Regions from separate parts of the Ensifer sp. MJa1 genome, predicted to be linked through region 2. Evidence: riboswitches for the same ligand, from Rfam matches in the RefSeq annotation. Region 2 holds a riboswitch; each other region holds the start of a gene.
What was found. A riboswitch is a leader RNA that binds a small molecule or an ion and turns the genes downstream of it on or off. The one in region 2 is predicted to bind thiamine pyrophosphate.
Positions count from the first base shown of each region.

Region 1: it holds a riboswitch for thiamine pyrophosphate, as region 2 does, so the genes downstream of both, thiB (thiamine ABC transporter substrate binding subunit) here and thiO (glycine oxidase ThiO) in region 2, are expected to answer to the same signal.
Region 3: it holds a riboswitch for thiamine pyrophosphate, as region 2 does, so the genes downstream of both, thiD (bifunctional hydroxymethylpyrimidine kinase/phosphomethylpyrimidine kinase) here and thiO (glycine oxidase ThiO) in region 2, are expected to answer to the same signal.
Region 4: it holds a riboswitch for thiamine pyrophosphate, as region 2 does, so the genes downstream of both, thiC (phosphomethylpyrimidine synthase ThiC) here and thiO (glycine oxidase ThiO) in region 2, are expected to answer to the same signal.

Region 1 covers NZ_JAKUMO010000008.1:75,748-80,242, forward strand. The annotation lists gene MKZ91_RS13200 (ABC-F family ATP-binding cassette domain-containing protein) at 1-1,080, opposite strand, end outside; gene MKZ91_RS13205 (thiamine diphosphokinase) at 1,084-1,734, opposite strand; gene MKZ91_RS13210 (GNAT family N-acetyltransferase) at 1,813-2,298, opposite strand; TPP riboswitch at 2,437-2,555, shown strand; gene thiB (thiamine ABC transporter substrate binding subunit) at 2,628-3,632, shown strand; gene thiP (thiamine/thiamine pyrophosphate ABC transporter permease ThiP) at 3,664-4,495, shown strand, end outside.
Region 2 covers NZ_JAKUMO010000002.1:284,283-288,777, reverse strand. The annotation lists gene MKZ91_RS04060 (8-amino-7-oxononanoate synthase) at 1-373, opposite strand, end outside; gene bioB (biotin synthase BioB) at 370-1,359, opposite strand; TPP riboswitch at 1,842-1,962, shown strand; gene thiO (glycine oxidase ThiO) at 2,119-3,096, shown strand; gene thiS (sulfur carrier protein ThiS) at 3,093-3,290, shown strand; gene MKZ91_RS04040 (thiazole synthase) at 3,294-4,067, shown strand; gene MKZ91_RS04035 (thiamine phosphate synthase) at 4,064-4,495, shown strand, end outside.
Region 3 covers NZ_JAKUMO010000022.1:5,259-9,753, forward strand. The annotation lists gene MKZ91_RS24615 (IS110 family transposase) at 1-98, opposite strand, end outside; partial or broken gene MKZ91_RS24620 (transposase domain-containing protein) at 210-371, shown strand; gene MKZ91_RS24625 (DUF6429 family protein) at 352-585, opposite strand; TPP riboswitch at 722-825, shown strand; gene thiD (bifunctional hydroxymethylpyrimidine kinase/phosphomethylpyrimidine kinase) at 1,078-1,908, shown strand; gene MKZ91_RS24635 (glycosyltransferase family 4 protein) at 2,062-3,363, opposite strand; gene MKZ91_RS24640 (hypothetical protein) at 3,360-4,495, opposite strand, start outside.
Region 4 covers NZ_JAKUMO010000002.1:405,225-409,719, forward strand. The annotation lists gene MKZ91_RS04605 (hypothetical protein) at 1-523, opposite strand, end outside; gene thiC (phosphomethylpyrimidine synthase ThiC) at 742-2,562, opposite strand; TPP riboswitch at 2,653-2,782, opposite strand; gene MKZ91_RS04615 (sigma-54-dependent transcriptional regulator) at 2,880-4,244, opposite strand; gene MKZ91_RS04620 (sensor histidine kinase) at 4,248-4,495, opposite strand, start outside.

The sequences.
Region 1 (4,495 bases), on a different contig from region 2:
GTCGAGGTTGAGGTCTTCGCGCTTCTGGTCGAGCGTTGCCATTTCGAGGTTGGTGCCGAGCTTGACGGTGCCCGTGTCCGGCTCGATCTGACCGGTCAGCATCTTCAGAAGCGTCGTCTTGCCGGCGCCGTTCGGGCCGACGAGACCGATGCGGTCGCCCCGGTGCACGCGGATCGAGAACGGCGCGACGATGGTGCGGTCACCATAGGCCTTGCTGATCTTTTCGGCCTCGATCACCAGCTTGCCGGATTCCTTGGCGTCGGCGGCGGTTGCCTGCACGGTGCCCTGCGGCCCCTTGTGGCCGCGATAGGCTGCACGCATGGTCTGCAACTCGCCGAGGCGGCGCATGTTGCGCTTGCGTCGCGCCGTCACGCCGTAGCGCAGCCAGTGCTCCTCGCGCTCGATCGCCTTGCCGAGCTTGTGCTGCTCCAGCTCTTCGGCTTCAAGCACCTCGTCGCGCCAGGCCTCAAAATGGGCAAAGCCACGGTCGAGCCGCCGCGACTGTCCGCGGTCGAGCCAGACGGTTGCGGTCGACACCTTCTCCAGGAAGCGCCGGTCGTGCGAAATCAGAACCAGCGCCGAGCGGCTACGGATGAGCTCGTCTTCCAGCCATTCGATCGTCGGCAGGTCGAGATGGTTTGTCGGCTCGTCGAGCAACAGAATGTCCGGCTCGGGCGCCATGACGCGGGCGAGCGCCGCGCGGCGTGCCTCGCCACCCGAGAGCTGCTTCGGATCTTCCTCACCGGTGAGGCCCAGATGCTGCAGCAGGTAGGCGACACGGTAAGGATCGTCGCTCGGGCCGAGCCCCGCCTCGGCATAGGCCTGCACCGTGTCGTAGCCGTCGAAGTCCGGTGCCTGGTGCAGGTAGCGGATGGTCGCCGACGGATGACGGAACACCTCGCCCGTCTGCGCCTCGGCAAGCCCTGCAGCGATCTTCATCAGCGTCGACTTGCCCGAGCCATTGCGGCCGACGAGGCAGATGCGGTCGCCCGGCTCCACTTGAAAATTGGCGCCGGCAAGCAACGGCGTGCCGCCGAAGGTGAGGAAGATATCGTCGAGTTTCAGAATGGGAGGCGCCAAGGCTCAGGCTCCGGAAAGGTCATAGGGGCGGGCAAGCACGATGGCGCGTCCGCTCTTGAGAGTGAAGCGAAGGGGACCCTCCGCGACGTTGGAAACGGTTCGGGATGAGCCGAACGGCAAGGTGAAATCATCGAGCGGATAACGCGCATTGACGATCGAAAGACCGGTCAGCTCGGTCAAACCCAGCACGGAAAAGAGGCAGCCCTTCGGCAGATCGAGATCGAACGCTCCGGCAAGCAGCGGACAGGCCTCCTCCTCTCCCGAAGTCATGAGGACTGGAAGGCCGCGTTCGGCAAGAGCAACGGCCTGCAGCAGGTGCAGAAAGGCGTGGTCGCTGCGGGTGCCGCCAAGCGCACCGGCAAAGATCAATCGGTCGGCCCCACGCGACAGCGCGGCTTCAACCGCAATTTCGCCGTCCGTCGCCGCCTTTGCCGCCGGATAAGGCTCACGCGGCACGGCTGAGAATTCGGACAGCAGGGCTTCTTCGGTCGAGTCGAAATCACCCACCCAGACATCGGGCACCACGCCCAGGGTCCGCGCATGGCGCATGCCGCCATCGGCCGCGACGAAGCGGCTGTCACGGAGCTGCTCTGTCAGCCGGTCGGAGGGCGTCAACGCGCCGCCGAGAAGAATGGTGTAGGTGGATCGAGCCATGGCAAAGCCCATAGCGCAAAGGAGGGCAGAAGGAAAACGAAGAAACGCACAGCGCTACCCTCGTTTTGCAGCCGGATATCAATCGCTCTCGGCCACAACCTCGGAAGACAGCATGCCCGCATAGACACCGGGGGTAGAGTCCGGAATTTCGATCGCGCCGGCCACGCGTTCGTAGAATTTTGCCGGGCCGACGCCACCGATGACCGCATAACCGTAACCGGCATCCCGCATCGCCGTCAGGCTTTCCAGCAGCAGCACTTCGCCAATCCCCTGCCCGCGCATGCTTTCATCGACCCCCGTCGGACCGAAGAAGCCGAGCGCCGTCACGTCATGGCAGGCAAAGCCGACGACCCGGCCTTCGAAAACAGCGATGTGAATGCGCGTGGGGGTCGAGGAGAAAGCGCCTTCCGCCTCGCTCGCCCAACCGGCGCCAAACGTCTTTTCGATCCAGGAAACGACCAGGCGGCGCTCCGGCGCCATCGCGCGGCGAATGCTGATGCCTGGGCCAAGCCGCGACCGGGATTGCGACGGCAGGGCATAGAGTCGAACAAGCATATCGGGCATGACGGTCCTCCGCAGGGTCTTTGCACGCTGTCATAGCGCAGATGCCATCATGCGCAAACGCATGACGTGACGTCGCTTGGCAAGCATCACGGCCACAATCTCGACTTGCCATCAAACCGCCGTGGCGGTAAATCTCTTGCCGCTCTAACGGGGTGCCTCCCGACCGCATGGCGGCCGGAGGCTGAGAGGCGTCGAAACGCCAACCCGCGGAACCTGATCCGGCTCATACCGGCGGAGGGATTAGACGCGATCGCACCGATACGCCCTTTTCCCGTGCAACAACGAACTTTGGGAGAGAGGTGCTTTCCATGTCCAAGTTTTCACTGAAAATGTTTAGCCGGCTAGCGCTGGTAGCAACGGCTGGTCTTGTAACAGCCGGTACCGCTGCCGCGGCCGACAAGACGCTGACCGTCTACACCTACGAGAGCTTCATCACCGAATGGGGCCCCGGCGCCAAGGTCGCCGAGGCCTTCGAAAGGACCTGCGAATGCAAGGTCAACTATGTTGGCGTCGCCGATGGCGTCGAACTCTTGACGCGCCTGAAGCTCGAAGGCGAGGCTTCAAAAGCCGACATCGTGCTCGGCCTCGACACCAATCTCGTCGCTGAAGCCAAGGCCACCGGGTTCTTCGCGCCGCACGGTGTCGCCACCAAGGACCTGAAGGTCCCGGGCGGCTTCGCCGACGATACGTTCCTGCCCTATGACTACGGCCACTTCGCTGTCGTCTATGACACCGAAACGCTGAAGGCGCCGCCGAAGAGCCTCAAGGAATTGGTCGAAGGCGACGCATCGCAGAAGATCGTCATCGAGGATCCACGCACCTCGACGCCGGGCCTCGGGCTGCTGCTCTGGGTCAAGGCCGTCTATGGCGACGAGGCAGGTGCCGCCTGGGCGAAGCTTAAGGATCGCGTCCTGACGGTCACGCCAGGCTGGTCGGAAGCCTACGGCCTCTTCACCAAGGGCGAAGCGCCGATGGTGCTCTCCTACACCACCTCGCCGGCCTACCACATGGTCGCGGAAAGCACCGAGCGCTATCAGGCGGCGGCTTTCTCCGAGGGGCACTACATCCAGATCGAAGTCGCCGGCATGACCAAGAATGCCAAGGAGCCGGAACTGGCAAAGCAGTTTCTCGCCTTCATGACCGGCCCTGAGTTCCAGTCGATCATCCCGACCACCAACTGGATGATGCCGGTCGGCGCCACCAGCGAACCGCTGCCGGACGCCTTCAGCAAGCTGGTCAATCCGGAAAAGACCTTCCTTTTGCCATCGGAAGAGGTCGCGAAGAACCGCAAGGCCTGGATCGACGAATGGCTTGCCGCGATGAGCAAGAACTGAGGCCGGCTTGTTCGCGCTTCGCGAAAACCGCATGACTGTCGTCGCCGGGGCGCTTTGCCTCGGCGCCTTCCTGCTCTTCGTCAGCCTGGCGATCGCAGCCTTGCTCGCAGAGACCGGCGGCGCGAACGAGAGCACCCTGTTCGACGCCTATATCTGGCGCGTCACCCGCTTCACGCTCCTGCAGGCAAGCCTTTCCACTCTGCTATCCGTGCTCTTCGCGATACCCGTGGCGCGGGCGCTCGCACGGCGGCCACAGTTTTTCGGGCGCATCTGGCTGTTGCGGCTGATGGCGTTGCCGCTCGGCCTGCCCGTCCTCGTCGGCGCGCTCGGGCTGATCGAGATCTGGGGCCGCCAGGGGCTGTTGAATTCCGGCCTGCGCCTCATCGGACTGGAGCAACCGGTCAGCATCTACGGCCTGTTCGGCATCCTCATCGCCCATGTTTTCTTCAACATGCCGCTTGCGGCCCGCCTTTTCCTAGCCGGGCTTGAGCGCATTCCCGCAGAATACTGGCGCTCAGCCGCCAATCTCGGCATGCCCTCCCACGCGCTTTTCCGCTTCATCGAGTGGCCCGTGCTTCGCGGCCTGTTGCCGGGTGCGGCCGGCCTCGTGTTCATGCTCTGTGCCACCAGCTTCACCCTGGTACTGACGCTTGGCGGCGGGCCTGCGGCAAGCACGATCGAAGTGGCGATCTACCAGGCGCTCCGCTTCGATTTCGACCCGCCGCGCGCCATCGCCCTTTCTGGTCTGCAGATCGCCATCACCGGGCTGCTGCTGCTCATCCTTAGCCATCTGGCGACGGAACCGCAGCAGGGCATGACCGGCGGCCGCACCGTCCGCCGCTTCGATGGCGTGACATCGCTGT
Region 2 (4,495 bases):
TTGCATGGATCAGGGCGTCATGGACGATCAGATCCTCGCGCTGCGGCAGGGTCGAAAACAGCGCCGCATTGGCGGCATAACCGCTGGCGAAGAAAAGTGTCCGTTCAGCGCCGAAGAACGTCGCCGCTTCCGCTTCCAGCGCCTCGTGCTCCGGATGGTTGCCACGCAGCAGCCGCGAGCCACCCGACCCGACGGGCACGCCACGCTCGATGGCCGTGGCAATCGCCGCCTTCAGCCGCGGCGAGCCCGAAAGGGCCAGATAATCATTCGAGGTGAAATCGATGCCACCACCGCAAAGAAGCGCACGGCGACGCCCTTTACGTTCGAGCCCGTGGAGCGTCCTTTCGTGGTGGCCGAGCAGGCCCGCCGTCATTCGGCCGCGTCCCGTGCCGCCCCGCCGTGCTCCCTGGAAAGGGCCATCGGCTTCAGGCCGAGACGGCGGAACAGTGCGGCATCGTGATCTTCCCCGGGATTGTCGGCCGTCAGCAGCGTTTCGCCGACGAAGATCGAATTGGCGCCGGCGAAGAAACAGAGCGCCTGCATCTCATCGCTTATATCCGTGCGCCCGGCTGACAAGCGGACGTGAGACGTGGGCATCAGGATGCGGGCGAGCGCGATGGTGCGGACGAAGTCGATCGGGTCGACCGGCGCCGCATCGGCGAGCTTCGAGCCTGGGATCGGGATCAGCATGTTGATCGGTACGCTTTCGGGCGGCACGGCCAAGTTGGCGAGCGTCACCAGCATCGAGATGCGATCGTCAACCGTCTCCCCCATGCCGAGAATACCGCCGGCGCAAACCTTGATGCCGGCGTCGCGGACGTTGGCCAGCGTTTCAAGCCGATCGGCAAAGCTTCGGGTGGTGATGATCTCGCTGTAGAACCGTTCGGACGTATCGACATTATGGTTGTAGTAGTCGAGCCCGGCTTGCGCCAACCGATCGGATTGCTGCGGCGTCAGCATGCCGAGCGTCATGCAGGTCTCCATGCCGAGCGCCTTGACGCCTGCGACCATGGCGACAATTGCCTCCATGTCGCGCTCCTTCGGGCTGCGCCAGGCCGCTCCCATGCAATAGCGCGTGGCGCCACCGTCCCTGGCCTTCTGCGCCTCGGCCAGAACTCTCTGGACCTCCATCAATTTCGAGGCCTTGAGCCCGGTCGGATAATGCGCAGACTGGCTGCAATAGCCGCAATCCTCGGCGCAGCCGCCGGTCTTGATCGAAAGCAGCCGGCTCATCTGGATGGCGTTCGGATCAAAGCTCTCCCGATGCACCGTCTGCGCCCGAAACAGGAGATCATTGAAGGGCAGATTATAGATTTTTTTCGCATCCACCTGATTCCAGCGGATTTCGTCGAGGCTCATTGAGGTCGGGTCGGTGTCGGTCGATGGGGCTGCGTCCAACATTTTCGGCATGTCCTCCTGGATTGCAATCATGAAATAGATAGATTTCAATATTATCTATAATTTTATTCCGAAACGAAGAAGGCAAGCATTCAAAAGACGCATATGGGGTCAACTTCCTCCTAAGATTGTATTCTCGCCGGATGAGCAAACTTCGCCGTTCAGCCGTAAAGACGAAATAACAGGAAGCAGGATGACGCCGGACCACGGCTGACGCGACGTCACAGACGAGAGAAATATTTCTTTTTATACAGATGCTTATACGGGTTTCGCCAAATCTAGATGCGACCGCCGGATCCTTTCTCACCGGTCGCCAACGGGATCGCGACTGGATACCGCACCACCCAAATAATTTTATAGATAATTTCCCAACGCATCACGCGGATTGCCCCGAACCCTGGAGATCGGGCCTTGACAAGATCCGCCCATGCCAGTCAGTTTGCAGCATTCACCAGGGGTGTCCCGGCAAGGGGCTGAGATTCTGCCAGGCGGTTTTCGCGGCGCAGTGACCCGTTGAACCTGATCCAGTTCATACTGGCGTAGGGACGGTGCAGACATCGCTGCCTGAGCAATCGCCTCCGCGCGCACTCTCGGCAACGCGTCCTTCCTCCCCGCCATCGTGAAATGGGTCTCCGACGACAGATTGGAGCACGCCATGACGATCGCCACCCTCCTCCGCCCTGCCGCAAGGTGCAGGACCATTCATCGCGTCATTCAACGATGACCACGCGCATTCTCGTCAAAGGCGCTGGCGTCGCCGGCCTGACCTTGGCGCACGAGTTCAGCACTCGCGGCGCCGAGGTCACGGTTGCCGAGCGCCAGCCGGGTTTCACGGCGGCCGCCTCCTGGTTTGCCGGCGGCATGCTGGCGCCCTGGTGCGAGCGCGAAAGCGCCGAAGAGGTGGTGCTGACCCGCGGTATTGGCGCCATCGACTGGTGGGACCGGGTTGTTCCGGGCGAAGTGTCGCGCAACGGCACGCTGGTCGTTGCCCCGCCGCGCGATACCGGCGAACTCAAGCGCTTCGCTTCTCGGACCTCCGGCTTCGAATGGCTCGACGCAAAGGCGATCGAGAGACTGGAGCCGGCGCTTGCCGGACGTTTCCAGCAGGCGCTGTTTTTCCCCGGCGAAGCCCACCTCGATCCACGCCGGGCGCTCTTCCTGTTGCGGCAAGAGCTGGTCGAACGCGGCGTGGCGTTCGTCGACGGATCGGACGGCGAAGGCGAGAGCGACCTCATCGCCGACTGTACCGGTGCCGCAAGGATCGGCGATCTCGACGGCCTGCGCGGGGTACGCGGCGAAATGCTCACCCTTGAGACCGCAGAAGTCGTGCTGTCGCGGCCGGTGCGGCTCATCCACCCGCGCATTCCGCTCTACATCGTGCCGCGCGGCAACGGCCTGTTCATGTGCGGCGCAACGATGATCGAGACCGACGTCGACGGGCCTATCACCGCCCGGTCGCTGATGGAACTTCTGAACGCCGCCTATGCGCTGCATCCGGCCTTCGGCGAGGCCCGCCTCATGGAAACCGGCACCGGCATCCGGCCGGCCTTTGCCGACAACCTGCCGCAGCTCATGCGCGCCGGAAACACGATCACGATCAACGGGCTTTACCGCCACGGCTTTCTGCTTTCACCGGCCCTCGCCAAGGAAGCGGCGGAGCTTGCCCTTACCCGGAACCTGAAGGGAAACGCCGCATGAAATTGACCGTCAACGGCGAGGATCACGACCTCGCGGTCACGACCCTCGCCGACCTCCTGAGCGAACTCGACTTCGAGGGGGACTGGCTTGCCACCGCCGTCAACGGCGAGCTGGTGCACCGCGCAGACCGGACGGCTCACACACTCAACGACCGCGACCGGATCGAAATTCTCTCGCCGATGAAAGGAGGCTGAGACATGCTGACGCTTTATGGACAGGACCTGCGCTCCCGCCTGCTCTTGGGCACCGCCCGCTACCCCTCGCCCGCCGTGCTCGAAGATGCGGTGCGGTCGTCGGGCACCGAGATCGTCACCGTTTCCTTGCGCCGCGAAACCGCCGGCGGGCGTCAGGGTGGCGCGTTTTTCGAACTGATCCGGTCGCTTGGCGTTCGCGTACTGCCGAATACCGCGGGCTGCCACTCGGTGTCGGAGGCAGTGTTGACGGCCAGGATGGCGCGCGAGGTCTTCGCCACCAACTGGATCAAGCTTGAGGTGATCGGCCATCACGACACGCTGCAGCCCGACGTCTTCGGACTGGTCGAAGCGGCCGGCATCCTGTGCGCCGAAGGCTTCGAGGTCTTCCCCTACACGACCGACGATCTGGTGGTCGCCGAACGCCTCGTCGAGGCCGGCTGCAAGGTGCTGATGCCCTGGTGCGCGCCGATCGGCAGCGCCATGGGGCCGCAGAACATTGCGGCGCTCCGGGCGATGCGGGCGCATTTTCCCGATATGCCGCTGATCGTCGACGCCGGCATCGGCCGGCCGTCGCATGCAACCACAGTGATGGAACTCGGCTTCGATGCGGTGTTGCTCAACACCGCTGTCGCCGGCGCTGCGAAACCGGCGCTGATGGCCTCTGCCTTCGCCCGAGCGGTCGATGCCGGGCGCGAGGCTTTCGAGGCAGGCATGCTCGAACCGCGCGATTTTGCCGTTCCCTCCACCCCCGTCATCGGAAAGGCTGTGTTTGCATGAAGTTCGATCCCTTCTACCTCATCGTCGACAGTGCCGAATGGATCGAGCGGCTGGTGCCGCTTGGCGTCAGGCTCGTGCAGCTTCGCATCAAGGATCTTCCGGAGACCGACCTTCGCAACGAGATCCGCAGGGCCAAGGCGGTTTGCACCGACCATGGCTGCCAGTTGATCGTCAACGACTACTGGCGGCTTGCGATCGAGGAAGGCTGCGACTTTGTCCATCTCGGGCAGGAAGATCTTGCCGATGCCGATCTCGGCGCGATCCGTGCCGCCGGCCTAAGGCTCGGCCTCAGCACCCATGACGAGGTGGAATTGCAGGCAGCCCTTGACGCCAAACCCGACTATGTCGCGCTTGGGCCGATCTACCCGACGATCCTCAAGCAGATGAAGTGGGCGCCGCAGGGGCTGGCACGCATTTCCGCCTGGCGG
Region 3 (4,495 bases), on a different contig from region 2:
TCCGAAGGACACTTGCCGCGCCAGATGCGTTTGCCGTCTTGCCGGATTGAGATCGCGGTGTCTTTCAAGGAAATGTCGAGCCCGATATACTGGTTCATGGTTGCCTCCAACGAATGATGTTTGGGCCCGGTGCCAATCGGGAGCCCGTATTCCCATCTTATCGGGGGCAACCACCCCTACCAGTATCAACAGAGAAAATGGCCTGAGGAGATCGCGCCGCGATTATCCCATGTCTCAACGACGTCGACCCAAAGGCGTGGCTCGCCGATGTGTTTAGCCGCATCGCCGATCTTCCCGTCTCCCGCCTGCACGAACTGCTGCCGTGGCAATGGAAGACACACAAAGGGACGGCTATTGCGGCGGCCGCGTAAACAGCTCCCGGAACAATGCTTGCGAACGCGCCAAGCCTTCATCGGTCAGGATCAATGACTTCGACTTGTTGACTGGGTCGCCGATCAAGCCCTTCTTGTGAAGCCGATCCGTCGTTGCCCAGTCGAAGCCCTTCCAGGCACAGCGTTCGTTATGCAGCGTCAGCCATAGCAGCGCCAAAACCGCATCGTCGATCTTGTCCTCATCGATCTCCATGAACCGACGTTACCACGCGCGGCACCCAAAATCCTGCGGCCCTGCTCGGATGGATACTCCACTCAGCAAATCATCTTCTGAGCTATTTGTCACAGTGGTTCGGGTTTGACACCCCCCCCTACGCTGCCCTAGCATCCCTCCTGCCGAGGGGCGCACATTGACTGTGCTGAGATGGCGGTGAGCCAGACCCTTGAACCTGATCCGGATCATACCGGCGTAGGAACGGCAAGGGCCTCTCTGGCACTCCCGCGCCTCCGCCGTTCGTCTGGATCTCCGTGATTTTGGTTTCGGGAGATCACTGGTGCCAGTATGCAGTTTAGAATGTAGCGACGAAGAACTCTGGGGGGCGAGGCGACCGGCCCAGGGGCTCGATCTGTCGGATTCCTCCATACTGCATCGACGACCCACCTCAGTTTGTACGTGCTTGAGTTGGTCACTGGCCCGCGCGTTCGCCATCATCAGAGCTGCTTCTACATTTCAGTGGAGCCGGGCATGACTGCTATCGCCGTCACGATCGCGGGCTCGGATTCCGGTGGTGGTGCGGGTGTCCAGGCAGACCTGAAGACGTTTTCGGCACTCGGCGTCTACGGTGCCAGCGTGATCACGGCGATCACGGCGCAAAACACCCGCGGCGTTACCGCCGTCGAAGATGTTTCCCCAGCTGTCGTTTCCGCGCAGATCGATGCGGTGTTTTCAGACCTCGCCGTTCGTGCGGTGAAGATCGGCATGGTCTCGCGGCAGGAGACAATTGCGGCAATCGCCGGTGGCCTGAAACGCTACCGTCAGGCGGCGGTCATCGATCCGGTCATGGTTGCGACTTCGGGCGATATACTGATGCGTTCGGATGCGATTGCGGCACTCAAGGAGCAGTTGCTGCCAACGGCGCTGGTGTTGACGCCGAACCTGCCGGAGGCGGCGTTGTTGACGGGACGTTCCGTTGCCGAAGATGAGGTTGAGGTTTCGCGTCAGGCGGAGCTTCTTTTGAAGCTCGGCGCAGGCGCAGTTTTGATGAAGGGTGGGCACGGCAAGGGCCAGGAGGCCGTGGACATTCTCTTCGACGGCGAAAAGGTCCTTCGTTTGTCGCGGCCGCGGGTCGAGACCAGGAATGACCATGGGACCGGGTGCACGCTTTCGGCGGCAATCGCCGCTGGCCTGGCCCGCGGGCAGACGCTTTCGGACGCGGTCGTCGCTGCCAAGGCCTATCTGCACGAGGCGCTTGTCGCTGCTAATGGCTTGCGAGTCGGGCAGGGGCGCGGGCCGGTCCACCACTTCCATCAATGGTGGAGGCCCGATGATGGCAGGGCGATCCAGGCAACAGATTAGGACAGCAAGCAGCCCGGATGCGCGCGGTTCAGGCTTCCGAGTTTCAATGAACTCCAGGTTGCATTGAAAAAAGGAGCAGCCACCGCCATGGTCGAACGGCGCCGGCGGGTTTCAGCCGGGGACGCCGCCATCACACCGCGCCCGGCGGAACCTTCAGGCTACGGCGGCGCTGCGTGTCTCTTCCGGCGCTCCATTGAGCAGCTTGCGGTAGAGCGCCACATGTTCGCGCGCGCTCTCGGTATGGCTCATCGGCCGCCGGAGCGTGGCGCGCAGATTGTCCCAAGACCGCGGCGTGCTCAGGACGTCGATCAGACGGTCGGCGAGATCCTGGGCGCTGCCGGCGCGGAAATGATAGCCGTCCAGGCGGTCCCGCACCTTCTCGGCCATGCCGCCGATATCGGAGCAGAGGATCGGTCGGCCGTGGTGCAGCGCCTCCTGAATGACGATGGGCGAGTTCTCCCACCAGACGGACGGCATCACCACCCAGTCGGCCGAGCGCATCAGCCGTGGCATGTCCTGGTTCTGATAGGAGCCGTAGAAGCGGACGCGGCGGCCGGCGTCCTCGATCAGTTTGGCGACCTGTTCCTGATAGTCCTTCGGTTGGCGTTCAAGGTTGCCGCCGAAGATCATCAGCGAGGAATCGTCGCCCCAGATCTCGTCGGGCACCCGCGAGACCGCGTCGATCAGCACGTGAACACCCTTGAACGGCGTCATCTGGCCGAAATAGGCAAAGCGGTTGCGTCTGGCCGTCGGCGCAGGCAGGTCACGCGCTGGCGCCTTGTCGCCAAGCACGATGCCATTTTCGATGACGAAGATCTTTTCTGCCTCGATCCCCCAATCGACATAGCGGTTGGCAAGAAAGGCGCTCGGGGCTATGAAGGCGTCGGCCAGGTTGAGCATGCCGCGCACGAACTGTTCGCGCCGCACGAAGCGCGAAACCGGGATATCCGGGAAACAGCCGTGGCAACTGATCGGCGAAGCGCCGTTGCAAAGCTGGCCCGACGGTCGCTTCACCATCTGCCCGTGGTTGTGGCAGATCGACAGATATTCGTGGAAAGTGACAACGATACGCGCCTTCGGCAGCATGTCACGAACCGCATAAAGCGCTTCGAGCCCGAAGCCGATGATGTGGTGGAAATGGACGATATCGGGTCTGATGTCGCCGACGAAACGTAAGAGATCCTGGCGAATGGCGTCGGTGTCACCGTTGGACAGGAAGAAGTGGTCGTAATCCTCGGCGTGATAAAGCACCTCGTCCGTGGCGAGCCTCAGGCTCATCAGCGCCGAAGCACCATGCCGTGGCACGGGGTTACCAACGCGGGCGAGATAGACCGATTCGATGCCGGGCAGGCCGTTTAAGGCCTTGTGCTGGCTATGCGAGGCAATCTCAGCGCCACCGAGAGAGTGGGTCGGATGACCGTGCGAAATAACGAGAACGCGGAGCTTCTCACTCATGCGGAAATCTCCCTTGCTGTGGCGATTTCCGGCTCTGCCGCGGACATCCAGCGCGCGCGGAAAATCGTTTGGTCGGCGCGTTCCACATAGCGCGCCGATGCCGCCGAACCGGCGGCGCCGGCCTCATCCGATCCGAGCATCTGCAAAGAGGGCAGCCAGTAGGATTCGTATCCCTTGCCGCTCAGTCGCAGCGCCAGGTCGAGACCTTTCAGCGACGCGCCGAGATAGGCGGGTGCTGTTCCCGTGTCCTCGACCAGGGCGCTTCGTGGCAGGATGCAGCATTCGAGCGATGCCGTTGCAACCCGCGTCAGCTTGAGGCGGTTCACGGCACCAATCGGATAACCGGCGTAGCGGCTTGATTGCAGGTGATCCGGGCGGTCGAGCGAAGGGCTTCCGGCCCAGCGGATCGAATGGTCCTCATAGGCAAGGGTCGGCGAAATGATGCTTCCCCTGTTTGCATCGTAAGTGGCGATCAGCGTCTGGTACCAGCCGGGATTGGCTGGCGTCAGCGAGGCAGACAAGAGGACAACGGTCTCGTTGTCGATCGTGCGCGCACCCGCCTGGGCCAGGTCGCAGGCGTCGCCGGCGCCTTCGACCGATACCAGCCGCAACGGCAGCCGATAGAATTCGGCGATCTGCCGGATACGCGCTGCCTGTCTGCGGAAGCGCTCCGATTGCAGTACAAGGACAATCGGCGCCCGCCGTGTATGCGGGTCGAGGGCAAGCAGGCCCAAAGAAGCGGCGAAATCCTCGTCGGCCTCACCGGTTGCGATGATGATCGCCGGGCCCTGTGCCTGGTCGAAGGCTCCGATATCGAGCACGGTTTCGACGGCCGGCGGACGGGTGCGCGCAGCGCTCAGGAACGGAACGATCTGGCGGTCGATGATGTCGGGCAGAGACCAGCTCGTCGGATCGATCGAGTTCAGCAGGCGAAGGGCTGCGTGACGGGCGGTTACCCTGGCCGGAAACAGCGGCATGTAGGCGCGACGCGTGTCGCGAAGGGTAAGCTCGAGATAGACGGGGCTTGCGTGATCGCCGGCCAGCTCGCCGACAAAGCCGATGAACCCGTGGGAACGGCGATGTCCCTCAAAAGCATTCTTGAAGTCCGACCGGTCCGCAAACGCCTCCTCGA
Region 4 (4,495 bases), 120 kb from region 2:
TGTGAACGGTCTTCTGCCGGGCGGAAGGTTCAGGTTGGCTCCGTTCGAAACGCCTTTCCGGCGCCTGGCGGAAAAGGTTCAGGAAATTGTTGCCGCCGTGCCAATCGTCGCCGCTTGGTCCGTAATCCCGTGAGTCGCGCGAGGATGACTGGTGCACACTACGGCTACCGCTGTCGATGACGCCACCTCCGCCGCCTGCGCCGCCACCGCCGGGCACACCGCCTACGCCGCTACCGTCGCCGGTGCCCCAATCGCCGCCACCCCCATCGCCACCGCCCCCATCGCCGCCGCCCTCTGTGCCGTTGCTTCCGCCGCTCCCGACGTTTTCGCCACCCTGGTCGGTGCTATCAGCGCCATTTCCACCATTCCCGCCGCCGCCATCGGCGTCGTCCGCATGGGCCGAGGCAATCCAGGAAAAACCCGCGGCAAAACTGCCGCTGTCATCGAGGCGTGGCAGATCTCCAGCGAGTGCCGCAAGGCCGCCCATCGACAGGGCCGTCAGTCTCAGCCGGCGTGTCCTCAAGGCTTTCTCCCTGTGTAACGGCGTTGTTTCGTCGTCTTACAAGAGTGCCGCAGAAGACGCAGCTTGGCGTGAATGACGGGTTCGGCGGCCGCGACTTTTGCGTGAGCCTTACATATCGTTCAACCGATCAGGGGGCAAGCGATTGCCCAAGGGCAGGCTCCAGCATCCGGCTCGCGGTCGGGAGGGAGTGCGAGTCATCCCTCCCGACGTATTGCGCCTTACCTTGTAGCTTCGACCTCAGCGACCGGCATGTAGAGATCTCCACCCTCGCGGTACTTCGCCGCCATCGCTTCCAAGCCTTCCTTCTGTGCTTCCGCACGAATGTCGTGCGAGATCCGCATCGAGCAGAACTTCGGGCCGCACATCGAGCAAAAATGCGCGACCTTGTGGGCTTCTTTCGGCAGGGTCTCGTCGTGGAAGTTTCGGGCGGTCTCCGGATCGAGCGAGAGGTTGAACTGGTCCTCCCAGCGGAACTCGAAACGGGCGCGCGACAGCGCGTCGTCGCGCACCTGGGCTGCCGGATGACCCTTGGCGAGATCCGCGGCGTGGGCAGCGATCTTGTAGGCGATGACGCCGACCTTGACGTCGTTGCGGTCGGGCAGGCCCAGATGCTCCTTCGGCGTGACATAGCAGAGCATGGCGGTGCCGAACCAGCCGATCATGGCAGCACCGATACCCGAGGTGATGTGGTCGTAGCCCGGCGCAATGTCGGTCGTCAGCGGCCCGAGCGTATAGAACGGCGCCTCGCCACAGGTCTTCAGTTGCTTGTCCATGTTCTCCTTGATCTTGTGCATCGGCACGTGGCCGGGGCCTTCGATCATCACCTGGCAGTCTTTTGCCCAGGCGATCTGGGTGAGTTCGCCAAGCGTCTCCAGTTCGGCGAATTGCGCTGCGTCGTTGGCGTCGGCAATCGAGCCAGGGCGCAGGCCGTCGCCGAGCGAGAACGAGACGTCATAGGCGCGGCAGATGGCGCAGATCTCCTCGAAATGCTCGTAGAGGAAACTCTCGCGGTGGTGATGCAGACACCACTTGGCCATGATCGAGCCGCCGCGCGAGACGATGCCGGTGACGCGGTCGACGGTGAGTGGGATGTAGTGGAGCCGCACGCCGGCATGGATGGTGAAATAATCGACGCCCTGCTCGGCCTGCTCGATCAGCGTGTCACGGTAGACCTCCCAGTTGAGGTCTTCGGCAATGCCGTTGACCTTTTCCAGCGCCTGATAGAGCGGCACGGTACCGATCGGAACCGGCGAGTTGCGGATGATCCATTCGCGGATGTTGTGGATGTTGCGGCCGGTCGACAGGTCCATGACCGTGTCGGCGCCCCAGCGGGTCGCCCAGACCATCTTCTCGACCTCCTCGGCCATCGACGAGGTGACGGCGGAGTTGCCGATATTGGCGTTGATTTTCACCAGGAAGTTCCGGCCGATGATCATCGGTTCGGATTCCGGATGGTTGATATTGGCCGGCAGGATCGCCCGGCCGCTGGCGATTTCCTGGCGGACGAACTCGGGGGTGACATGATCAGGGACATGGGCGCCGAAGCTCTCGCCATCGCGGACCTTCGCGCGCGCCGCATCGCGGCCGAGGTTCTCGCGGATCGCCACGAACTCCATCTCCGGCGTGATGATGCCGGCGCGCGCATAGGCAAGCTGGGTCACGGCCTTGCCGGCGGTCGCCTTCAGTGGTGTGTGCTGGAGCGGAAAGGTCGGCGTCAGTCGGTCGCCGGTCGCAAAGCCGTTGTCCTCCGGCCGCACGATCCGTCCCTCGTAAGTCTCGACGTCGCCGCGGGCGAGGATCCAGTTGCGGCGCAGCCTCGGCAGGCCCGCCTCGATGCTGATCTCGGCATCGTCGGCCGTATAGGCGCCGGAGGAATCATAGACCGTGACCGGCGGCTCGCCGGAGGTCGGGTGCAGTGCGATCTCGCGCATCGGCACGCGGATGTCCGGGTGCAGGACACCAGGCTTGTGGATCTTGCGGGAGGCGGGGAGCGGCCCTTGTGTGACCGAGAGGGCTGCAGGTTTGGTGGCAATATTCATGACGAGGCTCCAAGTTGCGGTTGGAGACCCAGTTCTGATGCCGAGAGGATGAAAGACGCGCCGCCGGACGACCGACTAAGCGGAGTCGTGGCTTCGATATCTGCACCGTCCCTACGCCAGTATGAACTGGATCAGGTTCAACGGGTCACTGCGCCACAGCCGGCAAGCCGACCATCCAGCAGTATCTCAGCCCCTTGGCGGGACCCCCCTGGTGAATGCCCAGAAGATAGCCATCGATCGGCCTGCGTCGTCAAGCGTGAATTCGCTCGTCGATCAAGATGCATCCTATGCGGGAATTTTCGGTCTCTCCGGAAAGCCTAGCGGCCGGACTTTTCCGGTGCGCCGCGTTCGGCGTAATCGGCGCGGTTGATGCCGTGACGCTGAAGCTTGTCGTAGAAGGTCTTGCGTGGAATGCCGAGCGCTTCGATCGTTGCCTTGACGTCGCCGCGCTGAGCGCGAAGCACCTCTTTCAGGATCTCCGCTTCGTAGCGCTCCAACCGCTCTGGCAGCGCGTAACCCGGCTGATCGGTTGCCGCAGCGGTCTGGCCCAGCGAGCCTTCGACACCAAGCGCGACCCGCTCGGCAAAGTGCGAGAGTTCACGCACATTGCCGGGCCAGGCATGAGTCATCAGATGTCGTTGCACCGCCGGCGAGACGACCGGCGCGTCGCGCTTGAAGCGCTCGGTCGCGCGGGTCAGGAAGTGCGAAAACAGCAGCGGGATATCGTCGCGACGCTCGCGCAGTGGCGGGATGGACAAGGTGACGACATTCAACCGAAAATAGAGATCCTCGCGGAAGTCTCCGCGTTGGACCGGGTCGCCGAGGTCGATCTTGGCGGCGGCAATGACGCGGATATCGACGGGGCGCACCTGGTTGGTGCCGAGCGGCGTGATCTCGCGAGCTTCCAGAACCCGCAGCATCTTGACCTGGGTGGCCGGCGGCATCGCTTCGATTTCGTCAAGAAACAGCGTGCCGCCGCTTGCATGCTCTATCCGTCCCACGCGCTTTTTCAACGCGCCGGTGAACGCGCCCGCTTCGTGGCCGAAGAGTTCGCTCTCGATCACCGTCTCCGGAAGTGCCCCGCAATTCAGCGCCACGAAGTTGCCGTCGCGGCGACGGCTCCAATTGTGCAGCAGCGTGGCCACCACTTCCTTGCCGCTGCCGGTCTCACCGGCGACGAGCACGTCGACATCGGTATCGGCGATATGTTTGATCGTTTGGCGCAGGCGGTCCATCACCGGCGTCTGGCCGATCAGCGGCAGGCTGTCGCCGGCGGTCTCGGCTGCCCGCTTCAAGGCGCGGTTTTCCATGACGAGCCGGCGCTTTTCGAGCGCGCGGTGCACGCTCTGCACCAGCCTGTCGGCCGCAAAGGGTTTGGGAATGAAGTCGTAGACGCCGTCCTGCAAGGCTTGCACTGCCATCGGGATGTCTCCGTGGCCAGTCACCAGGATCACGGGCAGGTCCTTGTCGAAAGTCGCGACACGGCGAAAAAGTTGCAGCCCGTCAATGCCGGGCATGCGGATATCGCTGACAACGATGCCGTCGAAATCGGCATCAAGCGTCTCAAGCGCCTCGGCGGCGCTCGCATGGGCCGTAACGCTCAAGCCCGCAAGCTCGAGCGTCTGCTTCATCGCCTTGCGCAGATCATTGTCGTCGTCGATGAGATACACGGACGGCTGCATCGTTCAGGCCTTTTTCAGGCGTACCGTGAAGACGGTGCCCTTGTCGCTGGTTTCAACGAAGATCTCACCGCCATAGTCGGCGACGATCTCCTTGGAGATGGCAAGGCCGAGGCCCAGCCCCTCGTCCTTGGAAGTGTTGAAGGGGGTGAAGAGATCTTCGAGGATCTCCGGGCGGATGCCGGGGCCATTGTCTGCGACGACGAGCAAGAGCCTGTCGTCGGGGCCGTGTTCGCAGTGCACGCGGATCTCGG